Regions from separate parts of the Pseudoalteromonas sp. SWN29 genome, predicted to be linked through region 2. Evidence: predicted binding sites of a transcription regulator. Region 2 holds the regulator's gene; the other holds the start of a gene.
What was found. The regulator FliA, encoded in region 2, starts transcription of late flagellar genes. The targets are predictions, from matches to a motif close to CTAAAGNTNNNNNNNNNNNNGCCGATA.
Positions count from the first base shown of each region.

Region 1: the regulator FliA is predicted to act here: its motif matches at 6,405-6,431, upstream of pomA (flagellar motor protein PomA).

Region 1 covers NZ_JADYXE010000037.1:31,263-48,830, reverse strand. Annotated here, with positions in the region: gene I6F53_RS14395 (tetratricopeptide repeat protein) at 1-557, opposite strand, end outside; gene I6F53_RS14390 (M20 metallopeptidase family protein) at 669-1,979, shown strand; gene I6F53_RS14385 (DNA topoisomerase III) at 2,004-3,944, opposite strand; gene I6F53_RS14380 (hypothetical protein) at 4,015-4,503, opposite strand; gene I6F53_RS14375 (flagellar motor protein MotB) at 4,655-5,575, opposite strand; gene pomA (flagellar motor protein PomA) at 5,578-6,345, opposite strand; gene I6F53_RS14365 (exodeoxyribonuclease VII small subunit) at 6,666-6,908, shown strand; gene ispA ((2E,6E)-farnesyl diphosphate synthase) at 6,911-7,798, shown strand; gene dxs (1-deoxy-D-xylulose-5-phosphate synthase) at 7,904-9,766, shown strand; gene I6F53_RS14350 (ligand-binding sensor domain-containing diguanylate cyclase) at 9,840-12,926, opposite strand; gene I6F53_RS14345 (phosphatidylglycerophosphatase A family protein) at 12,964-13,449, opposite strand; gene thiL (thiamine-phosphate kinase) at 13,446-14,420, opposite strand; gene nusB (transcription antitermination factor NusB) at 14,467-14,877, opposite strand; gene ribH (6,7-dimethyl-8-ribityllumazine synthase) at 14,893-15,357, opposite strand; gene ribBA (bifunctional 3,4-dihydroxy-2-butanone-4-phosphate synthase/GTP cyclohydrolase II) at 15,458-16,570, opposite strand; gene I6F53_RS14320 (riboflavin synthase) at 16,600-17,253, opposite strand; gene ribD (bifunctional diaminohydroxyphosphoribosylaminopyrimidine deaminase/5-amino-6-(5-phosphoribosylamino)uracil reductase RibD) at 17,281-17,568, opposite strand, start outside.
Region 2 covers NZ_JADYXE010000003.1:17,237-31,436, reverse strand. Annotated here, with positions in the region: gene I6F53_RS01575 (DUF2802 domain-containing protein) at 1-333, opposite strand, end outside; gene I6F53_RS01570 (chemotaxis protein CheW) at 351-848, opposite strand; gene I6F53_RS01565 (chemotaxis protein CheW) at 873-1,667, opposite strand; gene I6F53_RS01560 (ParA family protein) at 1,671-2,441, opposite strand; gene I6F53_RS01555 (flagellar motor protein MotB) at 2,454-3,413, opposite strand; gene I6F53_RS01550 (flagellar motor protein) at 3,415-4,179, opposite strand; gene I6F53_RS01545 (protein-glutamate methylesterase/protein-glutamine glutaminase) at 4,172-5,338, opposite strand; gene I6F53_RS01540 (chemotaxis protein CheA) at 5,397-7,601, opposite strand; gene I6F53_RS01535 (protein phosphatase CheZ) at 7,617-8,390, opposite strand; gene cheY (chemotaxis response regulator CheY) at 8,408-8,791, opposite strand; gene I6F53_RS01525 (RNA polymerase sigma factor FliA) at 8,832-9,542, opposite strand; gene I6F53_RS01520 (MinD/ParA family ATP-binding protein) at 9,569-10,429, opposite strand; gene flhF (flagellar biosynthesis protein FlhF) at 10,422-11,903, opposite strand; gene flhA (flagellar biosynthesis protein FlhA) at 11,925-14,036, opposite strand; gene flhB (flagellar biosynthesis protein FlhB) at 14,110-14,200, opposite strand, start outside.

The DNA.
Region 1 (17,568 bases), on a different contig from region 2:
AAGTAAGCATCTTGCTCTTGTACGTCTATTGTATTTATAAGCGCTTGCGCTTCATCTACCTTGTGAATTTGAATACATATGTCTGCAAGCACTAATTTGATGCGTGCGTTACCGCTGTCTATTTCATAAGCTTGCTTTGCATAGTTAAATGCAGCATTTAGATCCGACTTTAATAACGCTTGCTTCGCTTGCTCTAACAGTAAGTCTTGTTGCGCAGGTAAATGCTTTGCTAGGGCTTCGCGTATTTGTACCTCACTTTGAACACCTGCAAGTAAATCTACTGGTGCAGAGTCTTTTAATAGTACAAGCGTAGGCAGAGTTTGAAGACCAACTTGTTGCGCAAGTTGAGAAGCGAGTGCTTGCTCTGCATCGCAATCTAGGTTTGCTACTACTATATAGCTTGCATATTCAGCCGCTACTTTATCTAAAATTGCAGCCTGTCCGATGCAGTCAGGACTTTGAGGAGAGAAAAAATTAAGCAACACCAATTTTTGCTGTGATGTTTCACCGAGTACTTGTTGAAGGTTTTGCGCATTAATACTAACTATGTTGCTCATTGAATTGATTGCCATATTCATCTATTTAGGTTTTTATATGGTGGTGAACATAATAATTACAAGTCATATACCTAAATCACTCGGTATACATATTCAACTATGAGGGAAAACATGAAATTAACTTACCTAAGTGCAATACTTTTATTAGCAAGCCCATTTGTACAGGCAAATGGGCTTGATTTAAATTTAAGCAAAACCATGCCAGCTATAGAAAAGTTTTACCTCGATTTACACCAATCGCCAGAGCTTTCTTATCACGAACAAAAAACGGGTAATAAAATAGCGAATAAATTAACTCAGCTGGGTTTTAAAGTAACAAGTAATGTAGGTGGTTTTGGTGTTGTTGGCATTTATAAAAACGGAAGCGGTCCAACCGTGATGATCCGTACTGACACCGATGGTTTACCTATTATAGAGCAGACAGGAAAGTCCTATGCCTCAAAAGTTAAAGTCATAGACGAGCATGGTGCGAAAGTAGGTGTAATGCACGGTTGTGGCCACGATATTCACATGAGCTCTTTTATTGGTACTGCTGAGCAATTAATAGCACACAAAGATCAATGGAAAGGCACTTTGATGATGGTTGCACAGCCTGCCGAAGAAGTGGGCGGTGGTGCTAAAGCAATGCTAAGCGAAGGACTATTTAGTAAATATGAAAAACCTGATCATATAATTGCTTTGCATGTAAGTGCTAGCGTCCCCGCTGGTAAGGTATCAATGAAAAATGAATACACTATGGCAAGTGTAGATTCTGTTGATATTACAATAAAAGGTAAAGGTGGTCATGGTGCTTATCCGCATACAACTATAGACCCTGTGGTTATAGCTGCACGCACTGTACTTGCTCTACAAACAATTACTTCCCGAGAACTGTCACCGCTAGAGCCTTCAGTTATTACGGTTGGTTCTATTCATGGTGGCTCAAAACATAATGTTATTTCGGATGAAGTAAAGTTACAACTCACTCTCAGAAGCTATAACCCCGATGTAAGAAGCGCTCAAATAGCTGCAATAAAACGAATCACGGCAGGTATTGCACAAAGTGCTGGCCTAAATGAATCAAACTACCCTGTAGTATATGTACATGAAGATGAATCTATTCCATCTACTTATAATAACCCTGCACAAACAGACATTGTTAGACAGTCTATCGCAAGCGCAATTGGTGATACTAATGTGCTTGAAACACAAGCTGTAATGGCTGGTGAAGACTTTGGCCTATACGGACGCACCAATGAAAACATCCCTATTACCTTATTTTGGCTAGGTGGTGTAAACCAAGCACAATACGCGGATTCAATAAAAACAGGTGAAATACTCCCTTCCCTACACTCTAGTAAATTTGCACCTGATTACAAAGTTGCAATTCCTACCGGAATAAAAGCAATGAGTAACGCTGCTGTTGCTTTGTTTAACCAATAAAACGTTGTTTTAAATAGCTCAGCGTTAAGTTGCTGCTGAGCTTTTTTTATAACTCGATTTTTTAGACGTTGCTTTTCCACTTCGTTTAGCAAAACGTTTTTTAGCTGAGGTTTTTGGTAACCTTGCGAATGCATTGCTATCGCAGTTTGCTGCTAATTGTACAAACCCATTTAGCTCAGCAAGTAAAGGCTGTAAAAATTGCTGATAACTCATTACTTGCTGCGCGATATCACCTAAGCTCGATTCCCACTTTGCGGTTAAATCAGGACTCGCTAAACCTTGTGGTAATACGCTAATAAGGGCAAGTCCCGTTTCGGTCGCTCTAATTGACTTACCTTCACGTTTTAAAAAGCGCCGCTTGAATAGCAACTCGATTATTCCCGCACGTGTTGCCTCAGTCCCTAAACCATCAGTGTCTTTTAATACTTTTTTAATTTGTGGATCTTTAACATAACGGCTAATGCCCGTCATCGCAGCCAATAATGTAGCGTCGGTAAAATAAGCAGGAGGTGATGTATGCTTTTCGACCACTTCGCCTTGCTCACAAAAAAGAGGCATACCTTTAGTTAAAGGAGGTAACGTAGCTTCATCTTTTAATTCAGACTTACCCATTAATACCTTAAAGCCCAGGCTTACATCTTGTTTTGCATTTGCTTTAAATAATCCGCCAGCGATTGTTATCTCTGCTTTAGTTTCGTTATATATATAGTCGGGATAAAACTGAATTAGGTAATGGCGGCTTATTAATTGATATACCTTCGCTTCGTCACCGTTCAAACTCGCTGACTTTAACTGCTTAGCCGTAGGCACAATGGCATGATGCGCAGCCACTTTTGAATCGTTAAAACATTTACTACGCTTTTTTACATCAGCCCCGTTTACTAATTCACTGCTTTGCCCACCATTAGCACTTATAGCTTTAAAAATAGCTGATGCATCTTGATGGTGATCTTTAGGTAAATAACGATTATCCGAGCGTGGGTAAGTAATTAATTTATGACGTTCGTAAAGTATTTGGCAAATATCCAACACTTTTTGAGCTGGCATACCAAATGCTTTAGCCGCATCTATTTGCAGTGCAGATAGGTTATACGGTAATGGAGCACTTTGTTTTTTTTGTTTTTGGTCAAGTGAAGTAAGCTCAGCACTTTGCTTTGTAATGCGTGAAGCAACATTTTGTGCGAGTGCTTTGTTAAGTATTCGCCCTTCTTCATCTTGATGTGGCTCACATGCTTTACTAGGAACCCACTTAGCTATGAATGGCTGGTTATCTGGAGTAAGTAAATGCGCCAGTACATCGTAAAAAGGCTTAGATACAAAGTGTGCTATTTCGTTATCTCTATTAACAACAAGACCTAAAATAGGGGTTTGTACTCGCCCTACCGAAAGCACATTACCAAACCCTGCTTTTTGCCCAGCTAGTGTGTATGCACGTGTTAAATTCATACCAAATAGCCAATCAGCACGAGAGCGCGCTAAAGCAGATACACTTAACGGAATAAAATCTCGATTAGAACGCATAGTACCCAGTGATTTTTTTACCGCCGATAAGTTTAAATCACTAATGAGTAAACGTTGCGTACTCTGCTTTTTAGCCTGACTTATTTTAGCTTCTTCAATTACTTGATCGACTAGTAGCTGGCCTTCACGGTCTGGATCGCCAGCGTGAATAAGTTGCGAGGCTTGTTTAATTAATTTTTTTAAAACAGTGAGCTGTTTGCGAGTTTTGGTTTTGGCTTTTAACTTCCACTGTTCAGGTATTATAGGTAAGTGTTCAAACTGCCACTTTTTAAAGCGCTCATCGTAATCATCGGGTTCTGCTTGTTCTAGCAAATGTCCAATACACCACGACACACAATCGCCATTAGCGACTTCTATATAACCATCATATTTTTTATGTGGTTTTGGTAACGCATCAGCAATAGCGCGTCCAAGTGAAGGTTTTTCTGCAATGTAGAGTTTCATAGCCTGCTCATCACTGTTTATATAAACAGTAGTCTAGCACAGCTATTTTAAAGGAGGGAACTTTTTGTAACTATTGGCTAGCTGGGCTTTTTTTGTCTTTTGTTAAAATATAAATAAGCGGAAGATAACAAACAACAACGGTGCCTATATTAATAAATGGCAATAAGGTTTTATAAATGTATGTACTATAAGAAAGATCCCATAAATGGCGGTCGACTAATCTAAATAGCTGTAAAATTGGTGCCATAATAACAACCAATTGACCTAATACGCATTGCCATAAATAAACCTTATCTTTTAAACCCAGATATGCGATGAGTGCCATCCAAGCAATATCATTAAAGGCCCAAACAAGGTATCGATAAACATAAATCCCATTATCAAACTCTTTCAAGTAAGGATGAATAATGGTTCCATATAAAAAAAAAGCGGCTGTAATTAAAGCGAAACGCAGGGCCAAATAATCTTTTCTAAAATAAAAGATGAAAATAGCAGGGCTTAAAATAAACACCCAACTAGTATCTAATATCAATATAGTCTTTAAAAACCATTCAGGCATTAGAGTTAATCAAGTTTTTTTTCATCATCGTCATTACCACCGCCATTTCCTGGCATATGACCAAACTTATCGACCTTTTTCATAAACTATTCCGTTACATTTGTTAAAGAAAGCATACTTTATGATAAATAAGTGTGTTTGCCAATAAAAGTTATCTTACATCTATAGGAGCTGACTCTTTTGCTTTACCTTGTAATATAGATATTTCTACTCGGCGATTCCTGCGGCGATCTTCATCGGTGTCATTAGGCACTAATGGCCTTGTTTCAGCTCGACCAACCACCATCATTCGGGTTTTATCAAAGCCTTGAACTTTTTGCAGTTCACTTGCAACGGCTACTGCCCGTTTTGACGATAAATCCCAATTGTTAATATATAACTCATTCGACACCTGAAAATCATCAGTATGGCCAGATACTGTTATTTCACCAGGTACATCTTTTAACAGCACACCAATATCTTGAATTATAGGTTTAAACTTAGGTTGTAAAAATGCACTACCTGAAGGAAATGAACCATTTTCCCTAATTCGAATAATTATTTGCTGCCCTAATGATTCAAGTTCTATTGCGCCATCAATTATTTGCTTTTCAAGCTGTTGTGCAATTTTTTTAACAAGCTCATTAGTTTGTTCCTGATCGGCTGCTGAGGTTGCTTGCTCCGATGATTGTTCTTGAGAAGTACTACGAGACTCGCCACCGCGTTTATCTCCGCGTTGCTCTTGCCTGCCGCCAGCTGAGCTTTCATCGCCAGCCTGAAACTCTAACATTTGTTGAGTCATTTCGACTGTTTGCTGCTGAATGGTTTCTATTGGGGTTGGCTCTGGTTTACCTGGGGTAAACTCCATGGCAATAACAGAGGTCCCTTTAGGGATGTCTTTTACTTCAATTTTATTCTGCACACCAAAAGCAAACTTCATAGAGCCCGCAATTTGTTTAAACTTAAGTACATCCATTTCTGAAAACGCGAGCAAGAGTACAAAAAAGCACATTAACAGTGACATTAAATCGGCAAACGTTCCCATCCATGCAGGTAGACCTGGTGGTGGGCATTTGCACTCTTGATCAGACATAGTTACTCCTCGGTATCTACTTTGCGTTTAGATTCAGCTAAGTAATTTTTCAAAATACCTTCGATTACTTTTGGATTCTGACCATCTTGTATACCTAAAATAGCATCCAAAATTAAACGCTGATTCATAGCTTCCTCATCTTTACGCAGTTCAAGTTTTACCTGAATAGGAATTGCCACTACATTGGCTAAAAACGCGCCATATAAAGTTGTTAATAGTGCTACTGCCATTGCAGGACCAATTGCCTTCGGGTCATCCATGTTAGACAACATTGCAACCAAACCAATTAGAGTACCAATCATGCCCATTGCAGGCCCTATATCAGCTAACGACTTAAATAAACCCGCGCCCAATTCATGGCGAGTCGTAGTTAGAGAAATATCTTTTTGAAGTGTAGCGCGAACTACATCTGCGTCGTGGCCATCAACGAGCATATCGACGCCTTTGCGCATAAAGGGGTTTGGAATTTCAGCTTCTTCGAGTGCTAAAAAACCGCCTTTACGAGCTGAATCAGCAAGTTCTACTGCTTTTTCGATAAGTATTTCTGGCGTTTCGATTTTAAACATAAACGCTTTGGCAACAACTTTACCTATCCCCAAAAATTGCGACATAGTGAAGTTTGATAAAACAATAAAGAGTGAACCACCAAATACAATAACCACAGACGGGGTATTGTAAAACATAGCCATTTCACCGCTACTACTCATAAACATAGACATGACAATTAAGCCAATTGCGCCTAGGATCCCGATTATGGTTGCTAAATCCACATTTCCTCCAGAAGTTTCATGCTTAATGGCCTTATCATAAACTTTTATTATTAACTGCTTATCGGCAACATATTGAATTGCTTAAGCCATTTTTATAAATAAACATAAAAAGCAGCCTTTAGCACTATCTTAGATCAAGTTATAAGGGCTACCTAATTATCAATTGATTTATTAAACCAACAGACCGCTATTAAGGCTTTATTAATGCACTTGAAATATAATTTAACGTTATAAAGGTAAAAAACCAATATCATCCTTTGACCTAGTTTAGCATTCCCCCTAAAATTGACCCTAAATTTATTATGTAAGCTGAAATAAAGATGGCGACTAAAAAACCTGAAAACTTAAGTTTCGAACAAGCACTAGAAGAATTATCTACAATCGTTAGTGACATGGAACAAGGTGACTTATCGCTTGAGCAATCGTTAAAGCAATTTGAGCGTGGAATTGCATTAGCAAGTGCTTCATCAGGGAAATTACAGCAAGCAGAACAAAAAGTATCAATTTTGATGGGGAATGGCGAAAAGTCAGTACTTACAAATTTTGATAATGATATGGAATAGCTGTGAGCATAAAAAATCATATTGAACGTGCTCAAAAAGATGTAGTAGCGACCTTACAACAGCATTTTAACCAGCCTCTAGATACAGAAGAAACGGTAAAGAACGCCACCCAGTATGGATTATTTAATGGCGGTAAAAGATTACGTCCATTTTTAGTTTATGCCACAGGTAAAATGCTCGGCGCAAACCATCAAGACTTAAACGTACTTGCTGCTGCAATTGAGTGTATTCATAGCTATTCGTTAGTCCATGATGACTTACCAGCAATGGATGATGACGACTTACGCCGCGGACGCCCTACTTGTCATATAGAGTTTGGCGAGGCAAATGCAATTTTAGCCGGTGATGCTCTTCAAACTCTTGCTTTTGAGCTTATTGCGAATCACAAATTTGAATGCTCATCGCAAACACAAGTAAAAATGATTGCTACACTTGCCCATGCATCAGGCCTTCAGGGTATGGTTGGCGGACAAGGCCTTGATATAGCAGCAACTGATAAAGTAATTACCGTACAAGAGCTTGAGCGAATACATAAGCTAAAAACCGGGGCTCTAATTAATTGCGCAATTACACTTGGTGCACTGTGCAGTGAAAAGGCTGATCAACAAACCTTAGAAAATTTAAGTGTTTTTGGGTATGCTATAGGGCTAGCATTTCAAGTACACGACGACATTTTAGATGTTGAAGGCGATACAGTTATTTTAGGAAAGCCACAAGGCTCCGATATTGCCGCGAATAAAGCGACATATCCGGCGTTATTAGGTATGCTAGGCGCTAAAGAAAAGGCGCAAAATTTAATACAACAAGCCCATGAAGCGTTAGCAAATATAGATGCTGACACAACACTTCTTGCGTCGCTAGCAAATTACCTAATTGAGCGTGACCACTAATTTTTGCTCATACGTATTGCAATTAGCACTGACATTATTACTCAACATTAATTATCCGTAAAAGCTTTGAATTAATTAATGTTAGCGAAGGATATATATAAAACCATGACACTTGATAGTAGCAAGTATCCATTACTTAATTTGGTTGACGAGCCAGCCCAATTGCGTGACTTAGCGCAAGACAAACTCCCTGCATTTAGCAATGAGCTGCGCGATTATTTACTCAACTCAGTATCGCAAAGTAGCGGTCATCTAGCGTCTGGTTTAGGGACGGTTGAACTAACCGTTGCGCTGCATTATGTTTATAACACTCCAGACGATCGCCTAGTTTGGGATGTGGGTCATCAAGCTTATCCGCATAAAATTCTTACTGGTCGTCGCGAGCAAATGCACACCATTCGCCAAAAAGACGGTTTACACCCTTTTCCTTTTCGCGATGAAAGCCAATACGATACGTTTAGCGTAGGCCATTCAAGCACCTCTATTTCAGCTGCCTTAGGTATGTCTATTGCTGCACAAAAAGAAGGTAAAGGTCGAAAGTCTGTAGCCATTATTGGTGACGGAGCTATAACCGCAGGCATGGCATTTGAAGCGATGAATCATTTAGGTGATGTAAAATCAGACATGCTTATTATTTTAAATGATAACGAAATGTCGATTTCTGAAAATGTTGGCGCATTAACAAATCACTTTGCTCGAATTTTATCAGGTAGCTTTTATACTAACATTCGTGAAGGTAGTAAAAAGTTACTCTCAGGAGTGCCTCCGGTAAAGCAACTTGCCAGTAAAATGGAAGAGCACATTAAAGGCATGATGATCCCGGGTACCTTCTTTGAAGAATTAGGCCTAAATTACATTGGTCCCATTGATGGTCACGATGTAAACATGCTTGTAGATACATTACGTAATATGCGTAATTTAAAAGGCCCACAGCTTTTACATATAAAAACGCAAAAAGGTAAGGGCTATAAACCGGCTGAAGCCGATCCTATTGGCTATCATGGTGTACCAAAATTCGATCCGAGCACAACTAGCCTACCTAAATCTAAACCTAGTGCTGCTACTTTTTCAAAAGTATTCGGCGATTGGTTATGTGATATGGCCGAACAAGACAGCAAGTTAATGGCTATCACGCCTGCAATGCGCGAAGGTTCAGGCATGGTACGTTTTTCTAAAGAGTTTCCAGATCAATACTTTGATGTGGCCATTGCTGAGCAGCATGCGGTTACTTTAGCTGCTGGCTTTGCCTGTGAAGGTTTAAAACCTGTTGTTGCTATTTACTCAAGCTTTTTACAACGTGCGTATGACCAATTAATACATGATGTTGCACTGCAAAACTTACCTGTATTATTTGCCATTGACCGCGCTGGTATTGTGGGAGCCGATGGTGAAACTCACCAAGGTGCGTACGATTTAAGCTTTATGCGCTGCATTCCAAATATGGTAATTATGGCACCAAGCGATACCAACGAGTGCCGTCAAATGCTGTACACCGGCTATAAAGCAAATTGCCCAGTTGCTGTTCGTTACCCTCGCGGTAGTGCAGGTACTGCAGACATTGAAAGCACTATGCAACTGCTTGAAATAGGTAAGGCAGATACAATTAAGAACGGCAGTAAAATTGCCATTTTATCGTTCGGTACATTACTTGAAAATGCACAGCTTGCTGCAGATGAATTAGATGCAACGCTTGTTAATATGCGTTTTATTAAACCACTTGATACCGCACTTTTAAATGAGCTTGCAACTAGCCACGATGTAATTGTTACGCTTGAAGATAATGCGATTGCTGGCGGTGCCGGCTCTGCAGTTAACGAATTCTTAGCAACGCAAAAAGCTGATATTAATATCCTTAACTTAGGTATTCCTGATGAGTTTATTAAACACGGCACCCAAGATGAAATGCACGATGAAATGGGGTTAGGCGAGCAAGGAATATTAACCGCTATTAAAGCGTTTATTAATTAACTTCCTATACATCTAAAGTTGAGCATATTAAAAAAGGAGCCTAGGCTCCTTTTTTAATATCAAATATTGCTGATCAGCGCATCCACACTTTAATATCAGCTAGGCCATTGCTTTGTAAAATACCTAATTGTTGATCAACGTTAGAATTTTGTTCAAACTCAAATGCATCAAGCTGATCATCAAACGTAATATTTGCAACACCATCACCACCGCGCTTTTTAACTTGGTGTAGTGAAATATCAGCTAGGTTAATAGATGTTTCCCAGCTAATTACCTGCCCACCCAAAAGTGGTAATGGATAAAATGACCAACCAATTGATGCCGTGATATTAGTTGTTTTTCCATTTGGTAATTGGAATAAATTAGCCGCTATTACTTTACAAAGATCTGAAGCATAGCTGTCTATTTTATTGCATTTAAAATCACGTAATAATAGTAAAAACTCATCACCACTCCAACGTGCCACATAGTCAGAGCCCTGCGTACGCGAATTTAATAATGCAGCCATTTGCTGTAAGCAGCTATCACCTGCAATTGGGCCATAGGCATCATTGATACGGCTGAAATTATCAAAGTTAATAATTACCAGCACCAGTGACTTGCCTTGTGCCTGCAGCGATTGTGAATTACGTTGAAAGTGTTCAATATCTTTTGGAAGTTGATCAAACAAAAAGCGGCGGCTACGCAGCCCCGTTAGCTCATCTGAGTGACTAACTAATTTAAGCTGTGAATTCACTTGCCCTAATTTATCATTAGCTTGACGAAGCTCTAAGGTACGCTCGGTGATCAAGCCCTCTAATGCTTCTTGTTTTCTACGCTCTTGCGCTCTAAATACCCAAAAAATGAGATAAAAAAGCAAAATAAAGCCACTGGTAATTAAAAGCCTAAAGTAAATAGTTTCGTCAAAGCGCTCAGGCACTACAAAACCGTATTCTACTTCTTGCGCTTTAGTCCAATCTTCACCTTGGCGCTTCGCTTCTAATTGAAACAAAAACGAGCCTGGAGGCAAGTTAGTATAAATAGCTTCACGTCGCGTATTAGCATAGCGCCAGTCACTATCTAAGCCACTTAGTTTATATCTAAATTCAATACTGTTTGGTGCATAGTAATCAATAGCTGTGTAAGTTAGCGTTATATCACGCTCGTCTGTTTCTAATGATGGTTTTTTACCAAGCGCAGCGGTGGTTAAATGACGAAGTGGTGTTGTTATTGTTTCTATTGTTGGCTTTAATGCAAGCACACCAAATAGCTCTACATTTTTAGGTATTTCAACAACACCTTGTAAGCTTGGGTACCAAATAGAATTACCGGTGTCTGCTACCGCATCATGCCCAAGTCCACTACAACATTGATTTGCTTTACCATCGAGTTGACGGTCAAAAGATGAAATTACTTCTTCTACTTTTAAGCTTTTTATCTCTGTTTTAAATTGCTCTACAGGCATTCTGTAAACACCTTTCATGGTGCTTACCCAAACATGCTTTAACTTTTCATCATATTCTAGGCTAAATATAGAACCATACGGTAAACCATTAGCTGCATCGAGTTGACGCCATTGCCCTTGCGTACTTCTGTAAAAAAGCCCATCGTTAAGAGAGCCGATTAAAATACCCACGCCATCTATATGTAGCACGCTAGTTACGTATGCGCTTTCAAGTGTTGTTTGGTCGCCAATTTTTTCAATGCCACGGTCTGTAAAATAATATGCGCCTTTACTAGTACCAATTACACCAAAGTTTGTTTTATCCAACACGTAGGTAATAAACTTACTACCTAAAAATGCGTTATAAGCAAAAGGCGTTAAACCAGCATAGTTTAATCGATATAAACCGCGTCCGGTGCCAATCCAAAACCCGCCTTTACTAGAGCGACTTATTGCAAATACCGGATTATCGCGAAGTGCTCGACCTGGAACGGTATAAAGTGTCTTGTTTTCAAAAACAAATAATCCACGTCCTGTAGCTATATATAATCGTTCACCATCAAATTGTAGATCGTGTACTGACGCGTACCCATATTTACTACTTGGGACTAAATTAATAAAACTTTTATCTAAATCGAAATAACCGATGCCGCTTTTGTTAGCAACCCACAGTTTTCCATCAGGAGCTTGACTGATAGCCATAACAGATTCGGTCATATCTGAAACCGCAGAATGCCTTTCCACTCGCCCTTCATGAGCAAGCCATAAACCTTCACTAAAACTTGCTAACCAAACGTTATTTTTATCATCTCTAAAAATATCAGCAAACCATATACTTTGATCAAGCTGGCTAGGCTCAACCCACTGCCACTCACCGGTTTTATCTCTGAATAATAAACGTCCATAAGTCGAAACCCATAAGCCACCATCGGTATCACTCATAAACTTATAAACGGCTGAGTTATTTGCATTAGGTAAAGGAAAAGGTCTTAGTTCGTCATCTAAATCTAAAAAGTATGCACCTAGCTCAGAGGCTATATACAAATTACCGTTTAAGAATGATAAATCGTGCACTATGGTTTGCGCTAAGCGCTCTGGTAACGATATTTTAGCGGTAAGCTCTAAACGTAGTTTAGAAAAATCTGATGAATTTTTTGTAAGGCGTAATAAATGACGATCGTTAACCAGCCAAATACCTTCAGGAGAGAGTGCCATTTGGCTAACAGAGCCCACAATTTGGGTAATTACTGTAGCATTTACAATAGGTAGGGGACCATTTACTTCAGTGCGTAAATCAACTTGCCCTCTATCTACATAGTATAAGCCGTTGGCCGCAATCCATATACTGCCTTTAGAGTCCTCAAGAATATCTCTTACAGGACCTTTAATATTAAATTCTTGTGCTGCAAATGTGGCAGGGTTAATAACTACCAAGCCACTTTTAGTGCCTACCCATAACAAGCCACTAGAATCGACTAAAAGCTTATTAACAGCGTTACTAGGCAAAAATGGGCTATTTTGCGTGTTGTAGTTTGTAAATGTTGTACCATCAAAACGACTTAAACCAAATTGAGTACCAAGCCACATATATCCTTGCTGGTCTTGTACTACGCTTTTAAGCGACTGTGATGGCAAACCATCTTTTATATTCCATTGCTTAACTACGTAATCAGTAATTGAAGCCCAACTTGGCGTCGCGCACAACATAAGTACACAAACCAGTAAAAATCGCATCATATTGCTGCCACCTAGTTAAACAAATCAAATATAAAAATTAAAAGGGTAATAAACCCGCTTTTATTAACGCTTGTAAACATATAAGCGAAAAAATACCCGCCAGTATATCGTCGGCCATTATACCTAAACCGCCATGCACTCGCTTGTCTAGCATACGGATTGGGCCAGGTTTTGCTATATCAAAAAAGCGAAATAACAAAAAGCCAACGAGTAATGTTTGCCAGCTAAGTGCTGCGCCAATCATGGTAATGTAATAACCTGCCACTTCATCCCATACAATAGCAGGATGGTCATGCACGCCTAAATCATCAGCCGTTTTACCACACGCCCATATACCAAATATGCTGATCACTACAGCAAATACAATTTGCAGCCATAGCGGATAATACATAGTCATAAAAATGAATGGCAGTGCAGCAAAAGTGCCAAATGTACCAGGCGCTTTAGGCGCAAGCCCAGTACCAAAACCCAAACCAAAAAACTGGTGTGGACGCTTTAAATTAAACTTTCGGTTATTGTTCAAACCAGCTCCTTTGCAAAGTGCTCAAAACCTTGCTGCTTAAAATCAAACTTTTCACCGTTGTGTAAAAGTTCAATTTGGCCATCGCCACTCTTAATTTGGCCTATGCATGTTGCATCTACACCATATTGACGCAGTTTTATATCTAGCATACTTTTATTACTATCAGGTACAGTAAAAATTAATTCGTAATCATCACCGTAACTTAGAATAAATGGAAGTTGCTGATTAAAATCAAGGCTTGCTTTCATTGCGTCTGAAGTCGGAATACTTTCAATATTGACCACTGCATTTACTTGCGACATATCAAGTATATGGCTTAAATCAGCGATTAAACCGTCCGATACATCAATAGCCGATGATGCAAGGCCTCGTAACACCTGCCCTGCAGCAACTCGTGGTGTTGGAAAGTCAAAGCGTTTATTTAAGTACTTTAAGTGCTCAGGCTCAATACTTATATCTTGTTTGCGAGACTCAATTGCAAGTCCAGCGTCACCAAGCGGACCCGTAACATAAATCCAATCACCCACTTTTGCGCCACTACGACGAAGTGCAGTACCTTCGGGCACAGTCCCTTTTGCACAAATAGTAATAGTTAATGGGCCTTGCGTGGTATCGCCACCAATGATTTGCACATTAAAGTATTCTGCAATTTCATGCATGCCTTCAGTAAACTCTTCAATCCACTGTGGGTCAATACTTGGCAAGGTTAACGCAACTGAAACCCACGTTGGCTCAGCGCCCATTGCCGCTAAGTCACTTAAATTAACAGCAAGCGCTCTGTGACCTAATGCACGAGGAGAAATATCATCAAAAAAGTGTACGCCAGCAACAAGAGTGTCTGTTGTAACGGCAAGTTGGCAGTTTTGTGGAACGGTTACTAAAGCGCAATCATCCCCTATACCTAGGTTTACATCACGACGGGTGATCCCGCGACCTTTAAAGTAGCGGTTAATTAATTCAAATTCCTTCATACACAAAAAAGCCGGCCTATGCCGGCTCTCCTCTTTAACGGTTTACTTACTTGCGTAAATGCTTAACAGCTTTATCAAGTACACCGTTTACAAATTTATGGCTGTCTTCAGCGCCAAATATTTTGGCCAGCTCAATACCTTCGTTGATAGCAACTTTATAAGGTACATCTTCACGGAACTTAAGCTCATAGCTGCTTAAACGTAAAATTGCGCGCTCAACCATATCTAAGTCATTAAACGGACGTGTTAAATGTGGTGATACAGCTTCGTCTAGTTGCTTATAATTTACAGCAACACCCGTCGCTAAATCTTTAAAGTATTCAACATCAATTTTAGTAACGTCTGTTTCGATCAACATTTGTTGTTCGATATCGGCAATTAAATTGCCACTTATTTGCCAAGAATAAACGGCTTGGAGTGCTAAGATACGTGCTTTACGTCTTGCTGCTGGTTTCACAAAAATTCCTTAAACTTAAATTTTATCTAACACATTAACCATTTCAAGCGCGCCTAAAGCAGCTTCGCCGCCTTTATTGCCCATTTTGGTGCCAGCACGCTCAATTGCTTGTTCAATGCTTTCTGTGGTTAATACGCCAAATGCAACCGGGATATCATACTCAAGTGATACTTGCGCAAGACCTTTGTTTGATTCGCCAGCAACTAGGTCAAAGTGTGGTGTACCACCTCTGATCACTACGCCTAATGCGATGATTGCATCATACTCTTTTTTTGCCGCAACGCGTTTAGCCGCTAAAGGTAATTCTACCGCGCCTGGTACATAAACAACGGTAATGTCGTCATCAGATACGCCACCAGTGCGTTTTAGCTCATCAACAGCACCTGCAAGGAGGCTGCTGCCAATAAAGTCATTAAAACGAGAAATGACAATGGCAAACTTTTTGCCAGGAGCATACTTACTACCTTCAATAATTTTCATTTGATAACCCTAAAAATAAGTTCAAGCGGTTGCGATTGCGCAAAAATTGCTGCGCATCATACCATAAAAATAAAATAATAGCCTAGTTTAAGCGTGATGCTTATTGTGGCTCAATGTAATCAACAACTTCTAAATGAAAGCCCGAAAGTGCATGATACTTTTTAGGACGACTCATTAAACGCATCTGTTTAATTCCCAGATCGGCAAGTATTTGCGAACCTACGCCTACAGTACGAGATGTACCTTTGAATTTACGTGGCGTAACGCTTTCGCCCGCATCAGCTGCTGCAAATGCTTTTACAGTTGCCTCTAACTCTTCAGTGCTTTCTTGCTTACCTAAAATAACTAAAGCACCTTCATTTTTAGCAATATAGGCCATTGCTTCAGAAAGGCCCCAGCTGCGGTCAGCACTTCTGTCTGAAAGTAGGATATCGTTAAAAGTGCTTTGCAAATGTACACGTACATTTGTCGGCTCTTGCTCTTTTATGTCGCCATTAAGCAATACGTAATGTAATTGGCCGTCAATTGTGTCTTTGTAAGTCATTAAATCAAACTCACCGTGAACAGTAGGCAACTTACATTTTGCAACTTGCTCAATTGTCGTTTCATTTAAGTTACGGTATTCAATTAAATCAGCAATAGTACCAATTTTAATATCATGCTCTTTCGCAAAAACTTCTAAATCAGGGCGACGCGCCATGGTGCCGTCAGCATTGAGTATTTCAACAATAACAGATGATGCTTCAAGCCCAGCTAAACGTGCTAAATCACAGCCAGCTTCAGTGTGTCCTGCGCGAGTTAATACGCCACCAGGTTGTGCCATAATTGGAAAAATATGACCAGGCTGAACAATATCAGTTGGAACTGCGCCTTTTGCTATAGCCGCTTGCACTGTACGCGCTCTATCAGCAGCAGAAATACCGGTTGTAACACCTTTTGATGCTTCTATCGACATTGTAAAGTTAGTCGAAAATGCAGCACCATTGTTTTTAACCATTAACGGTAAATCAAGTTGCTCGCAACGATCTTGCGTCATAGTTAAACAAATTAAACCACGGCCATGAGTCGCCATGAAGTTAATCGCTTGTGCGCTAATATGCTCAGCAGCTATTATTAAATCGCCTTCATTTTCTCTATCTTCATCATCCATTAAAATAACCATTTTACCGGCTTTAATATCATCGATGATTTCTTGTGCGCTGTGTAAATTCATAAATTTGCTCGTGTAAGTTATCAGTTTCGTTATTTAATAAAACCCGCTTTTGCGAGTAAGCTCATCGAAATATCAGAGCCCGTTGGTTGCTCTGCACCTTTTATAAGGCGCTCTAAATAACGTGCAATTTGATCGACTTCTAAATTAACTTGAGTACCTACTTTAAAATGAGCAATTGTGGTTTGCTCACTCGTATGTGGGACAATTGTTAATTTGAATTTATTACCTTCTACAGCGTTTACTGTCAGGCTTATACCATCAATACATACCGAACCTTTGTACGGAATGTATTTCATTAAATTTTCGTCGGTTGTAAGCCAATATTCTGTTGCTCTAGCGTTTGCTGTAATACTTGTGATAGTCGCAATGCCATCAACATGGCCAGATACTAAATGACCGCCCAAACGCGAAACCGGTTGCATGGCTTTTTCAAGATTAACCGTTTGCCCTAAAGCATAGTGAGCAAAACCGGTTAAACCAATCGTCTCGGTAGATAAATCAGCACTAAAGCCGTCAATATGTTTATCAACTACGGTTAAGCAAACGCCATTGGTTGCAATGCTGTCGCCTAGCTTTACGTCTTCCATATCAAGGTCAGTACTTTGAATGCGAATAGCTAAGTCGCCCTGTTTTTTTTGTAATAAAGCAATTTTGCCTGTGGCTTCTATTATTCCAGTAAACATAGCGCTACTCTTTTTTATTAAGTGGTTTTAATGAGCTTTTAACGCGGTGATACGTAAATCGTCACCAATGCGCGCACATTCATTAAATGTTAAATCAACGGTGTTTTGCATACTCGTCAATTCAGAAAAATTAACTAAACTGTTTGCATCATGGCCCATTAATTTAGGCGCCAAATAAAAAACAAACTCGTCAACTAAATTAAGCTCTGTCATTTTACCAGCAAGTGTTGCTCCGCTCTCAAGCCAAACATTATTAAACTGCAGTTGCCCAAGCTTTTCTAAAACAGCCTGTAAATCAACTTTACCGTTACTTTC
Region 2 (14,200 bases):
TATTACTTCATCTAGGTCCGCACCTAATTCAACCATTTTTACAGCACGAGAGTAAATTTTAGCATCAGGATCATCATACTTTTGCACTGCTTGTTGTTGCATTAAATCTTGATTTTGTTGCTCAACCTCAAGCACTCGCTTACCAATACTTAAAAGCCCTGTTCTAAGCTCTGAAATTTCACTTCGCAAAATATGAGTTTGCTCTGAGCTATCTTTAAGCTGCTGCGATACAGCATTAATTTCATTCGTTTGTTTATTTTTTAATGCAATTATTAGCGCAAGCGATATAAGTCCTACCGCTAACGCTGATATAGCTATACTAAGTAACAGCATAATTTATTTGGTAAAGCTTATATATCGCTTAACTCATCCCATTCGTCATCACTGAGTAATTTATTTAAATCAACCAAAATCAGTAATTCGTTATCGCGGTTACAAACACCTTGAATAAACTTAGCACTTTCTTCAGTACCAACATTTGGTGCACTGTCGATTTCAGAGCTGCGTAAATAAACCACTTCAGATACGCTATCAGCTAAAATACCAATAACTTGCTCTTCTGCTTCAATAATTAAGATACGAGAGTTGTCAGTTGCATCCGCAGGTAGCAAACCAAAACGTGAACGTGTATCAATAACCGTTACAACGTTACCACGTAAGTTAATAATACCAATCACATAAGAAGGTGCACCTGGTACAGGGGCTATTTCTGTGTAACGCAGTATTTCTTGAACTTGCATTACATTTACGCCGTAAGTTTCTTCTTCTAGCTTAAACGTAACCCACTGTAAAATTTCATCATTATTATCTGCGTTTTTATTAGCTGACAGTAATTTATCTTGATTCATGCTATTACCCCGTAATGGTCATTATTACTGACGGCTATCTAAGCCTTTCTCTAATAATATATTTAAATTATCTACGTCTATTAAAGCACACATTTTTTCTTTTATAACACCAGCAAGCCATGGGCGCTTACTTTTATTTGTACGCCATTTTACATCTTCTTTACGCAATGTAATATTATTTATCAACTTTTCAGCCAATAAACCCCACTGGCTATCGCCTAAGGTAATTAAATATTGATAATTTAAAGACGCTTCTAATTTATCATCATACTTTTCTGGCATTACCCAACGCGCAGTATCAACAACATTAAGCTTCTCTTCTCTGTTGAGCATAACCCCTTTAAACCACTTTGGCTTACCAAACAAATGATTTACTTCACCTAATTGATGTATACCGCCGAGTGCTTTTAATGGTACTGCAAGGGTTAAACCTGCCACATCAAAGAATAACGCCTGAAACTCACCATCAAAATAGTCAGATTGGCTATTGGTTACAATCTCTGGCTCTGGTTTTTCTATTGTAGTAGTTACAGGATCTGTAACTTCATCATCTGCGGCTTTATTAACTTCTTCAGCCTCAAACGTTGGTTCAACTATTGGCTCAATTTCAGCATTGAGTAAGTCTTTATCAAATATTTTTTCTGCCGCTTTAATTTGTTCTTTAAGTTTTAAATGAATGCGCTCTTGCTGTGAATCGTCTGGAATTTTCTCAAGTAATTTTGCAACTGGCTCAAGGTCATCTACAGGCTCGTCTTCACATAACAAAGCCCCTAAGTATTGTTTCATTACTTTTTCATTAGCAAACAACTGCTTACTCATTCATTAACCTTGTTCAATTAAATATTCTAGTAGTGCTTTATATGCGTACACACCACGCGAGCGAGGACAATACTCTACAGGCACTTTTTGTGCAAAGCTTGCATCTCTAAATTTGGTATCCACCGGTATTACACCAGGCCAAACTTTATCACCGTATGTATTTTGCAGCGTTTTATATGCTTCTAACGATGCTTTAGTTCGTTTGTCGTACATAGTAGGAATTATAGTATATTGATAATCTTTCGCTTGAGAGGTTTGCATTAATTCCATGGTACGCATCATTCTATCAAGGCCTTTAAGTGCTAAAAATTCCGTTTGCACTGGCACTAAAATCCGCTCGCTTGCTGCAAGCGCATTCACCATCAACACTCCTAAAACCGGAGGGCAATCTAAAATGGCATAATCATAATGTTCGCTTATTTTTGCAAGCGCTTTTTTTAGTATTAACCCCATGCCTGTTTTATTACCCATACTTCTGTCAAGCGTGGCTATCGCCATTGTTGCGGGTAAAATATCTAGATTATCAAGTGTTGATGGGCATAAAGCTTGAAGTATTTCTTCACTTTGCATGCTTGTTCCACGTGCAAAAATATCGTACACACTGACTTCTAAATCTTCTGAGTCAATGCCAAAGTAATAAGTGAGTGATGCATGGGGGTCTGTATCTATAAGCAACACACGCTTACCTTGCAAGGCCAAAATACCAGCAAGGCTCACTGCGGTCGTTGTTTTACCAACTCCCCCCTTTTGATTAGCGACAGTCCAAATCTTCACATTACATCCTAATTACTGTTCATTGCGCGTTGTTATGCGAATACCACCATGGGGCAAACGAATTATTTTTATTGTATCGTCATCTGAAGGTAATTCAATTTCAGGCTCGGCTACTAAAGGTTCATCAGATTGCTCATCACTTTCAATATCTTTTTTTGGCGGTAGCCCATACTTAGAAAGTGCGATAACAACTTTACGATTCTCTGCTCGCCCTTGCTCTGTGTCGTTACTTGCAAAAGGTGAGTATTGGCCATAACCTTCTATCGCCATTCTGGCAGAATTAATACCTAATGCTTCAAGTTCTACCAAAATAGACGTGGCTCTAGCTACAGAGAGCTCCCAATTTGAGCGAAATATTTCATTACGAATACTTTCATCATCAGTATAGCCACGAACTCTTACATAGTTATCTACTGGAGCAATAATATCTTTAACAATTTTGACAACTTGCTTTGCCCTAGAATGTGCCACTGAGCTACCACTTGAAAATAGCATGCCTGAGCTTAGCTCTATAATCAGCCAATCTTGGTTAAGCTCTAAACTAGCTTCTCCATCGCGAATTTCATCAATAAGCGCTGACTGTAATTTAGTTAGTAAGCTGTCGAGAGGCTTTCCTAGATATTTTTGTTGTATGTTACTTGTATCACTTTGACCGTCGAGTAGCTCTGGGCCTTGTTCTTCTTTTAAAATACTTTCGCCGTAAAGAACTTCTTGTTCAGGTGTCACTCTATCAGTCAATATTCCATTACCATTGACGCCCTCACCTTGCTGGGAGTGCTGGCGGGCAGATTTATCAAAAACATGTTCGAGGGAGTCTGACAATATTTGAAATTGCTCTTCTTTATTAATTGCTATTGCATACAGCACTACAAAAAAGGCAAACATAATGGTCATGTAATCGGCATACGATACAAGCCAACGTTCTGTATGTTGGCTTTTAGGAGCAGAATGACGAAGTCGTCGGCGTAGCATGTTATTCGTCCACTAAATTAGGACGCTCTACACGGTAGGCTTCAAGCTTTAATTCTATATTTACTGGGCTTTCGCCAACGCTTATTGCGATAATACCTTCAGCAAACATTTCATGGTAAAGCATTTTTTGCTCTACACGCTGCTTTAACTTATTTGCCATAGGTAAAAACAATAAATTAGCTAAACCAACACCATAAATGGTCGCAATAAATGCCGTTGCAACGCCTGCACCAAGCATTTGCGGGTCAGTAATAAACGACATTGCCTGTATTAAACCAAGCACGGCGCCTAAAATCCCAATGGTGGGACTGTAGCCTCCCATTGCTTCATAAACACGCGCAGCTTCAAGTAAACGATCACGTTCTAGCAGCAAGTCAATTTCCAGTGTGTCACGAAGTTTTTGCTCTGAGCAGCCATCTACAAGCAAGCTTAAACCTTTTGCTGCATAGGCATCTGGGTGAGCCAGCGCTTCGTTTTCAAGCGCTAAGTAACCTTCTTGACGTGCCTTATGAGACCACCGCTTAACTTGCTCTATTGCGTCTTCAATATCGTATTGCGGCGCAACAAAAACCCACGAGCTCATATTTAGCATTTTTTTAAAGGTACTTGCTGATGTTTGCAACATAACTGCGCCAAGCGTGCCGCCTAATACAATAATAAGCGCAGGGCCATTAAATAAAGCAGAAACAACGCCTCCTTCTAAAGAATACCCTAAACTTATTGCACCTAGCGCTACAAATAGTCCAAATATTGAGAGTTTATCCACAGCCCACCTCTCTCTTTATGCGCGCCGCAACATCGCTCAGTGCTAAGCTTTCACTTGAAAGCCCTGCATTAGCAATGGCTTGAGGCATACCATAAACAACACAGCTTTTCTCATCCTGCGCCCAAATAGTAGCACCCGTTTGTTTTAACATTCTGGCACCGTCACGTCCATCAGCGCCCATTCCTGTTAAAACAATAGCCAGTACATCACCTTGATACGTTTTGGCTGCACTTGCAAAAGTAACGTCTACGCTCGGTTTATAGCTTATTCTCTCGCTATGATCTTCAAATACGCGCAGAGTTCTATTTGCGCCACGCCCTTCTACCATCATCTGCTGTCCACCTGGCGCTAAATAAGCAGTTCCAGGTTGTAAGCGGTCACCTTGCTGTGCTTCTTTAACTTTTATTTGGCACAGACCATTTAAGCGCGCTGCGAATGCAGGTGTAAATGCAGCTGGCATATGCTGAATAAGTAAAATAGGGTGAGGAAAATTAGCTGGCAATTGAGTCAGTATAGTTTGCAGTGCAACAGGCCCACCTGTAGACGTACCAATAGCAACAAGCTGGTATTGCTTTGTACTTGCTCGCATTGAGGCAACATTTAAACCTGACGATGTTGCAGGGGCTGCTCTTTGAAAGCTTCTATCAGGCTGTTTTATGGAAGGCGTTAATGTGCTTGTTCTTTGCGAAAGTGAACTTGTTGTTGGTTTAGTTGGAATTACTGACTTAGGCGGTGTTGGAACTCTAAATGTTCGCGGTAAACGTCTTCGCCCTATATCTTTCACTTTACTTTGTAAAAGCTTTATTGCGTCTTCGTTATTGCGTGCAATGTCTTCAAACTTTTTCGGTAAAAAATCCATTGCTCCTGCATCTAGCGCATCAAATGTTGCAGTTGCGCCATCACGCGTGAGTGATGAAAACATCAAAATAGGCGTTGGATTACTCGCCATAATCTCTTTAACTGCGCTAATACCGTCGAGCACAGGCATTTCGACATCCATAGTAATCATATCAGGACGTAGTTGAGCTGCTTTTTCAACAGCTTCTCTGCCATTCACAGCAAAACCTATAACGTGTATGTCGCTATCTTGCTCAAGAATTTCGCTTACCCTGCGGCGAAAAAAGCTTGAATCATCAACAACTAAAACTTTAACGGCCATTTAGCTCTCTTATTAAATTTATGCGTAGGTATATATTTAATATATACCTACTTTATTATCAGCCTGCGTAATGTTTTAACATGTTTGGAACGTCTAAAATCAGTGCAATGCCACCATCCGAAGTAATTGTAGCTCCTGCCATACCTGGCGTGCCTTGTAGTAATGCATCAAGTGGTTTAATGACAACTTCTTCTTGACCAATTAGCGAGTCAACAACAAAACCTATTTGCTGCGTACCAATTTGGACAATAACTACGTGGCCTTTTGCTTTTCGCTGAGAACGATCTGAGCCTTTTACTAACCAGTGCTCAAGATAAAATAACGGTATTGCCTTTTTACGCACAATAATTGTTAATTGCCCATCAACTACATTTGTCTTAGTTAAATCTAAGTTGAATATTTCACTCACACCGGCAAGTGGTAACGCAAATGTTTGTGAGCCAACAATCACCATTAAGGTCGGTAATATAGCCAAGGTAAGTGGTACTTTTATTTCTAAAATAGTACCTACGCCTAACTCAGATTGAATACTTACTGAACCGTTTAATTGGGTGATTTTAGTTTTCACCACGTCCATTCCTACACCACGACCTGAAATATCAGATATCTCTTCTTTTGTAGAAAAGCCGGGTGCAAAAATCAAGTTATACGCTTCGGTGTCAGAAAGTCGACTCGCTTGGTCATGATCGAGCACGCCTTTACTAATTGCTATTTTTTTCAGCTTTTCAGCATCCATACCAGCGCCATCATCTTTAATGGTTAGCAAAATATGATCGCCTTCTTGGGACGCTGATAAAGTAACATTACCTGTTCTAGACTTACCTGCTGCCTCACGAACAGCGGGCATTTCAATACCATGGTCAACTGAGTTTCGAACTAAATGCACAAGCGGATCGGCAAGTGCTTCCACCAAGTTTTTATCTAAATCGGTTTCTTCACCTACAAGCTTTAAGTCAATGTCTTTGTTTAAACTGCGCGCTAAATCGCGAACAACGCGAGGGAATCGACCAAATACTTTCTTGATTGGCTGCATTCGGGTTTGCATTACTGCACCTTGAATATCAGCAGTCACTACATCTAAGTTAGAGATAGCTTTACCCATCGCTTCACTGTCTGAATTAGTCGCTAAACTCACCAAGCGGTTTCGCACAAGCACTAACTCACCAACCATATTCATAATTTGGTCAAGTCGTTTTGTATCTACACGAACGGTAGTTTCTGCTGCTGGCGGCGCTGATTTTTTTGCCGCTGCGGGCGCTGCTTTCACAACAGGCTTTTCTACCGGTTTAGAAACAGGTGCTTTCGCAGGCTCTGGTTTTTTTACAGGCACACTAGCTTTAGTAACTGGTGCAGCAGGTGTATTAGGCTGTTTCACAGCAGGTGTATTAGGCTGTTTCACAGCAGGCGTGCTTTCTATTGATTTAGGTGCAGTGCCTTTACCATGAAGTTCATCAAGGAGTGCTTCAAACTCGTCATCACTAATTTCATCATCTGATGAATTAACCGTGTTTGAGACTGGTTTTGCTGGTTCTACAGGTGCTTTACTAGCAACATCACCAAAACTGCCGACACCATGTAACTCATCTAATAAGCTATCAAATTCATCATCAGTAATGTCACCATTAAAATCATTGCTGCTTGCTACTGGCTTCTCAATTGCAGGACCTTGTCCTTTACCGTGTAGTTCATCCAGTAAGTTTTCAAATTCGTCTTCAGTTATTTCATCAATTTCGGCATCGCTAACCGAAGGCGTTCCGCTAAATAGTTCATCAAACGCAAACGGATCTTCGTCATCAACTATTGGCGTATCAACTACTTCGTTTTGAGGTTGTTCAACTTCATTGTTCGAAGATACACCGTTAAGCTCATCTTCTGTTGGAGGTAGACCTAAAATATGAAGAGTATGAAGTAATTCAGGATCTGCAGGTTCTGGCTTATCCCTATTTTGGATAGTCGCGAACATTTCATTAATGGTGTCGAGCGCTTGTAAAATAACATCCATTAACTCTGAATTGACCGTCCGCACGCCTTGACGTAATAAATCAAATACGTTTTCAGCACCATGACAAGCATCAACAAGTTCTGTCATAGCTAAAAAGCCTGCACCACCTTTTACAGTGTGAAAGCCTCTAAATATAGCGTTTAGTAACTCTGTATCTTCTGGATTATTTTCCAGTTCAACCAACTGTTCAGATAAAAGCTCTAGGATTTCTCCTGCCTCTACGAGAAAGTCTTGTAAAATATCTTCATCGACTTCAAACATGCAGTTACTCTCCTCTTAGAAGCCCAAACTTGATAAAAGATCATCGACTTCATCTTGATCAGATACAACATCATTACGTGATTCTTTATCAATAATAGGGCCTTCAGGACCTGCTAAAGTTTGTGTGGCAACTGGTTCTTTTATTTTTTGTTGTTCTACTTTATTCACGGTGCTGTCACTGTCATCTTGCTCAGCAAACGCTGTTAAAAGATGAAGTAAGCTTTCTTCTACTTCCCTAACAAGTTCTATAACACGGCGAATAACTTGGCCTGTTAAGTCTTGATAGTCTTGAGCCATTAGTACATTTGTCATCAAGCTTTGAAGCTCATCTGTTTTATGATGAGAGTTATTCATAAACTTATCGATACTGTGACAAAGTTGTTTAAACTCACCAAGCTCAATTTCGCGGCTCATTAAACGATCCCATGTCGGTTTGATATGAGATATTTCATCTGCTAATTGCTGGGCTATAGGAAGACTAGCCTCCACTGCATCCATTGTTTTGTTAGCCGCATTTTCTGTCATTTCTATAACATAATTAAGCCGCTTTTTAGCATCTGGAATAGCATCAGTCGTTATGTTAGTTAAGCGAGTGTCAAGCTCAAAACTTTTAAGGGCTTCGTGCAATTGACGGGTCAACTTTCCAACTTCAGCAAATAATTCAGACTGCTCTTGCGAGGCAGTCTCTAAAATCAACTGATTTGCTTTATCTTGCTCATCATTTTCTAAAAAAACAACGAGCTGACGAGCTTGTTCTAACGTTATTTGAGGCGCAGCTAGTGCTGGCATAAGCCTCTCCCCCATCATTAGCCTAAGCGTTCAAATACTTTTTCTAACTTAGTTTTTAATGTTCCAGCCGTAAAAGGCTTAACAATATAACCATTAACGCCAGCTTGCGCTGCAGCTATTATTTGTTCTTTTTTAGCTTCTGCCGTTACCATTAATACAGGGATATGCTTTAACTTATCATCTGCACGAATTGCTCTTAAAAGGTCAATACCTTGCATTCCAGGCATATTCCAATCAGTAACTACAAAATCAAACACTTGATTTTGCAACATAGGCAAAGCTGTAGACCCGTCATCAGCTTCTTGAACGTTAGTGAAACCTAAATCACGTAACAGGTTTTTTATAATACGTCTCATCGTTGAAAAATCATCAACTACAAGAATTTTCATGTTTTTATCCAAAACATCCCCCAGTGAGGTATTAACCTTTGTTTACTTACTACTAATTTATCCAGTCATTGATTTTAGCTTTAAGCTTAATCATCGCCTGACCATGTATCTGACTTACACGCGACTCACTTACATCGAGTATATGTCCTATTTCTTTTAAATTCATTTCATCGTTATAGTACAAAGAAAGCACCATTGCATCACGCTCTGGTAATGACTTAATTGCACTTAGCAAAGACTCATTAAACCGATCATTTTTAACATTATTAAAAGGTTTATCTTGCGCTAAATCTTGGCCTACGGGAGTAATAACATCCTCATCAACACCAAGGTCTTCTATACCTAATATTTTACTCGCATTCACATCATTTAAAATATGATGGTACTCATTGAGTGAAATTTCAAGTTTTTCAGCAACTTCTGTATCTGTTGGTTCGCGATTAAGACTACTTTCGAGCCCAGTAATTGCTTCTGCAACTTGTCGGCTTTTGCGGTGTACTGAGCGAGGAGCCCAATCACCACGGCGCATTTCATCAAGCATGGCACCGCGAATACGAATACCTGCAAAGGTTTCAAAGCTTGCGCCCTTTGTTGCATCAAAGTTTTTTGAAGCTTCTATTAAACCTATCATTCCTGATTGAATTAAATCATCAAGTTGAACGCTAGGTGGTAATCGAGCAATTAGATGACATGCCACTTTTTTGACAAGTGATGCATGCTTCTCAACAATCACATTTAAGTTTTGTGTTGATTGATATCCCATAGCTCTATTCACCAATATTGTCATAATTAGCCGTTTACTAGTTTCTCAATGAAAAACTCTAAATGCCCAGATGGTTGGTTTGGTATTGGCCATTTAACTGCTTTTGTTGCCAGCGTTTTAAACGCAAGAGCGGCTGGCGAATTAGGAAAGAGCTCTACTATTACTTTTTGACGACGCGTTGCTTTGCGCATATTTTCGTCATAAGGAACCGTTGCTACTAGCTCCATCGACACATCTAAAAAGCGATCGGTAACCTTAGATAGCTTTGCAAATAATTCAGTGCCTTCACGCATACTGCGAACCATGTTGGCAACAATTTTAAATTTATAAACGCCATGCTCACGGCTTAATACTTTAATAAGTGCGTAAGCATCTGTGATTGATGTTGGTTCATCGCACACTACAACCATTACATCTTGTGCTGCGCGCGAAAAGCTCAGCACCATGTCCGAAATACCAGCGGCTGTATCTACAATTAAAATATCAAATTCGGTATTCAATTCGCTAAACGCACGAATTAGTCCAGCATGCTCCGATGGTGATAACTCAACCATACTTTGCGAACCCGATGTAGCGGGTACAATTTTAATACCAGCAGGACCTTCAACTAAAATTTCGTCAAGCTCACATTCACCAGACAAAACATGTGATAAATTACGCTCTACACGTAAACCAAGCATCACATCACAATTTGCTAAACCTAGGTCAGCATCCAGTACTAGTACTCTATTACCTTGCTGCCCTAGTGCAATAGCGGTATTTAGAGAAACATTTGTTTTCCCCACCCCACCTTTACCACCGGTTACAGCGATAACTTTAACGCCGTTGTTATTGTTTTGACTCATTTTGCGCAGGCCGCTTGCTTGATCTAATACTGTGTTAATCATACATCCCTACTGTACTTGACGCCACTGCTTGATGCCTTGAATGTTGTGCTTTTGTTCTTTTTAAATATAATTGCTCAGCCTTTTTTACTAGTTTTTCAGCATTTGCAACACGAATATCTTCTGGTACTCGTTGTCCGTTAGTAAGATACCCTATTGGAAGGCGATTTTGAATCGCAATACTAATAATCTCACCCAAACTTAATGATTCATCTAACTTGGTGAAAATACAACCACTTAACTGTACTTTTTTAAAGTGGCGTACAGTTTCTTGTAATACATTCATTTGCGCTGTGGCACTGAGTACCAGGTAGTTGCGAATGTCCACACGCTGGTTGCGCATTAACGTATTTAACTGCTCAGTTAAGCGTAAATCTCGTTGGCTCATACCTGCCGTATCAATTAACACTAGACGTTTATTTCGTAAATGATATAAAACTTCAGCTAACTCATTAGCATCTTTAACTTGTTTAACACCACAACCAATAATACGGCCGTAAGTTGCAAGCTGCTCATAAGCACCAATTCTGTATGTATCCGTGGTTATTAAGGCCACTTTATCAGCGCCATACTTTTGTGCACCTAACGCTGCAAGCTTAGCAACTGTGGTGGTTTTGCCCACACCGGTTGGACCCACTAACGCATATACACCACCTTGGCGAAGTATTTCGTTATTGGTTGTTTGCATTTGATCTTCAACCATTGTTAGCAATGCTTTCCAGCCTTGTTGACGAGATACATCGTCAGGTACAAAACATGCCATTTGCTGCGCGACTTCTTTATCAATACCCATGCCGACCAAACGGTCAACCATACAAGCACGAGTTGGGTCGCGACGTGCCATGTCTTGCTGCATTAAACCCGATACTTGATGTTCTAATAATTGACGAATTGCGTTCATTTCTTCACGCATTGTTGTCATTTCTTCGCTTTCATTATTTTTATTTTGTGGGCGAGCAGTTACCGGGCTATCTAAATCATCAAAGTCACGGTCTAAATCATCAAAACCTAAGCTATCGGCTTGAGTTTGTGGACGTGCCTGGGCTTCATCATCACGTGCAAACATATTTTTAGTACGCAGCTGCGCAGCAGGTTCTTGATAGTTATCAGTAGTATCAATACCCGATTGTGAAAACATAGATGCTAGTTCAGGAGAACGTGGACGCGGTGATTGACGCTCTAATAATGCTTGTAAGCTGTCAGCCACTTTTGCTTGAGGCTCAGGTTTGGCACGCTGAGGCTCTGGCTTTATAAAATTATGCATACTTTGCTGTGGAGCTTGAGCACGAGGCTCAGCAGTACGTTGTGGTTGCACTGCTACTTTAGGGGTTGCTTTGTCATAATCAACTGCCGCTACAATTTCTACACCGTTAGCTAGCTTTTTATTTGACATAATAACCGCATCAACACCTAACTCATCTTTAACTTCTTTAAGTGCTGTGCGCATATCTTTAGCAAAAAAACGTTTAATCTTCATGGTTTAACCCCTGTTAAAATCTTATTGTTGGCCTACCGAGCTTACAATCTTGATCTGTCTTTCATCTGGTACCTCTTGATAAGACATCACTCTCAATCCTGGAATGGTGTACTTAACAAAACGAGATAACACAGTGCGTAACATTCCTGACGTTAGCAATATAGAAGGTTCACCGGCCATTTCTTGATTTTGATGCGCTTGTGTCAATGACACTTGAAGTCGCTCTGCAAGTCCTGGCTCAATACCGGCACCTTCATCACCTGCATTTTGTAATGACTGATGCAACATCTGTTCCAACTCAGGCGCCAAGGTTATGACAGGGATTTCTGATGACATACCCACCGCATCTTGAACAATTAATCTACGCAGAGAAATACGCACTGCAGCCGTTAATACATCAGGGTCTTGGCTGCGCGGACCATATTCAACAAGGGTTTGAACAATTGTTCGCATGTCGCGAATAGCCACCCCTTCATTCAATAAATTTTGCAGTACTTTTACAATTGCAGTTAATGGTAATACATCGGGTACTAGTCCTTCCACTAAACGAGGATGGCTTTTAGCAAGCATATCAAGCAAGTTTTGAACTTCTTCATGTCCTAGTAATAACGCTGCACTGTTAGTTAATAACTGGCTAATATGGGTTGCAACTACCGTAGCAGAATCAACTACGGTATAACCGAGTGATTGCGCTTCATCTTTTTGATCGGGTTTTATCCATACTGCATCAAGGCCAAAAGCAGGGTCTTTAGTGTCAACGCCTTTAATTGGACCAAATACTTGCCCTGGGTTAATCGCTAGCTCGTCGCCATGTTTAAGCTCGCTCTCACCGGTTGAAACACCCATTAACGTTATTCTATAAGCATTAGGGTCAAGCTCTAAATTATCGCGAATATGCACAGGCGGCACCAAAAAACCAAGTTCTTGGGAAAGCTTTTTACGTACACCTTTAATACGATTAAGTAACTCACCACCTTGTGATTGGTCAACTAAAGGAATTAATCTGTAACCTACTTCTAAGCCAATTACATCAACCTGCTGAACGTCATCCCAACCAAGTTCTTTTTGTTCTTGTTTATTTGCAACACCCGTTGCTGCACTTCCACCATTGGCAGCCTCTTCAGCCTCTGCAGCAGCGGCTTTTAATTTACTTTGCTGTGTGTAGTAAGCTAAATAGCCTAGTAACGCACCTAAACTTAAAAAAGCAAAATGTGGCATGCCAGGCACAATACCCATGATGATCAAAATACCTGAAGCAATAAATAATGACTTTTCATTACCAAGTTGTTTCTTGAATTGATCCCCCATATTGAGCGATTCATTTTGACGGGTTACAACAATTGCAGTACCAATAGAAAGCAATAAAGAAGGGAGCTGAGCAACTAAGCCATCACCAATGGTAAGCAATGTATATACTTCCATGGCATCGCCAAAGCCCATATTGTGCTGAATCATCCCTACAAATAAACCACCAACAATATTGATGATTAATATAACAATACCTGCAATGGCATCGCCTTTTACAAATTTACTCGCACCATCCATTGAGCCGTAAAAGTCGGCCTCGCGTGTTACTTCCTCACGGCGGTCACGCGCTTGTTCAGCACTAATAAAGCCAGCGTTTAAATCGGCGTCAATGGCCATTTGTTTACCTGGCATTGCATCAAGGGTGAAACGTGCAGATACTTCCGATATACGCCCCGCACCTTTAGTAATTACCACAAAGTTAATAATGATCAGGATTAAAAATACGACCAAACCAACAGCGTAGTTACCACCAATAACCACGGAGCCAAACGCTTCAATTACTTTACCTGCAGAGTCGCCACCATTATGGCCTTCAAGTAATACAACACGAGTACTTGCAACGTTAAGCGCTAAGCGCATAATTGTAGCGATTAGTATTACAGAGGGGAATATACCAAACTCGACTGGCTTCATCGTGTAAACAGTCACGAGTAAAACCACTAATGCGAGGGCAATATTAAATGAGAAAAGAATATCGAGTAAAAATGGCGGTAACGGTAAAATCACCATCCCCAAGGCAGCAAGTACAAGCAAAGGAGTACCGACCCCTTTACCATACTCTTTTTTGTCTCTGTTAAGTTGTTGTAATACCGCTTTAAAACTCATAATTCTACAATTTCAAAAAATTGACACTACGTAGAATTAGCAATAACTATTCCAAGTTACTAGGCTTGCGGTTTTAATACTTATAATCGTCGGGGATCGGGAGCTTATTATTAAGTTTAGTTGGGCGTTTTCCGCGCCCTTTATTAAAGCGTTTAAGCTGAAAT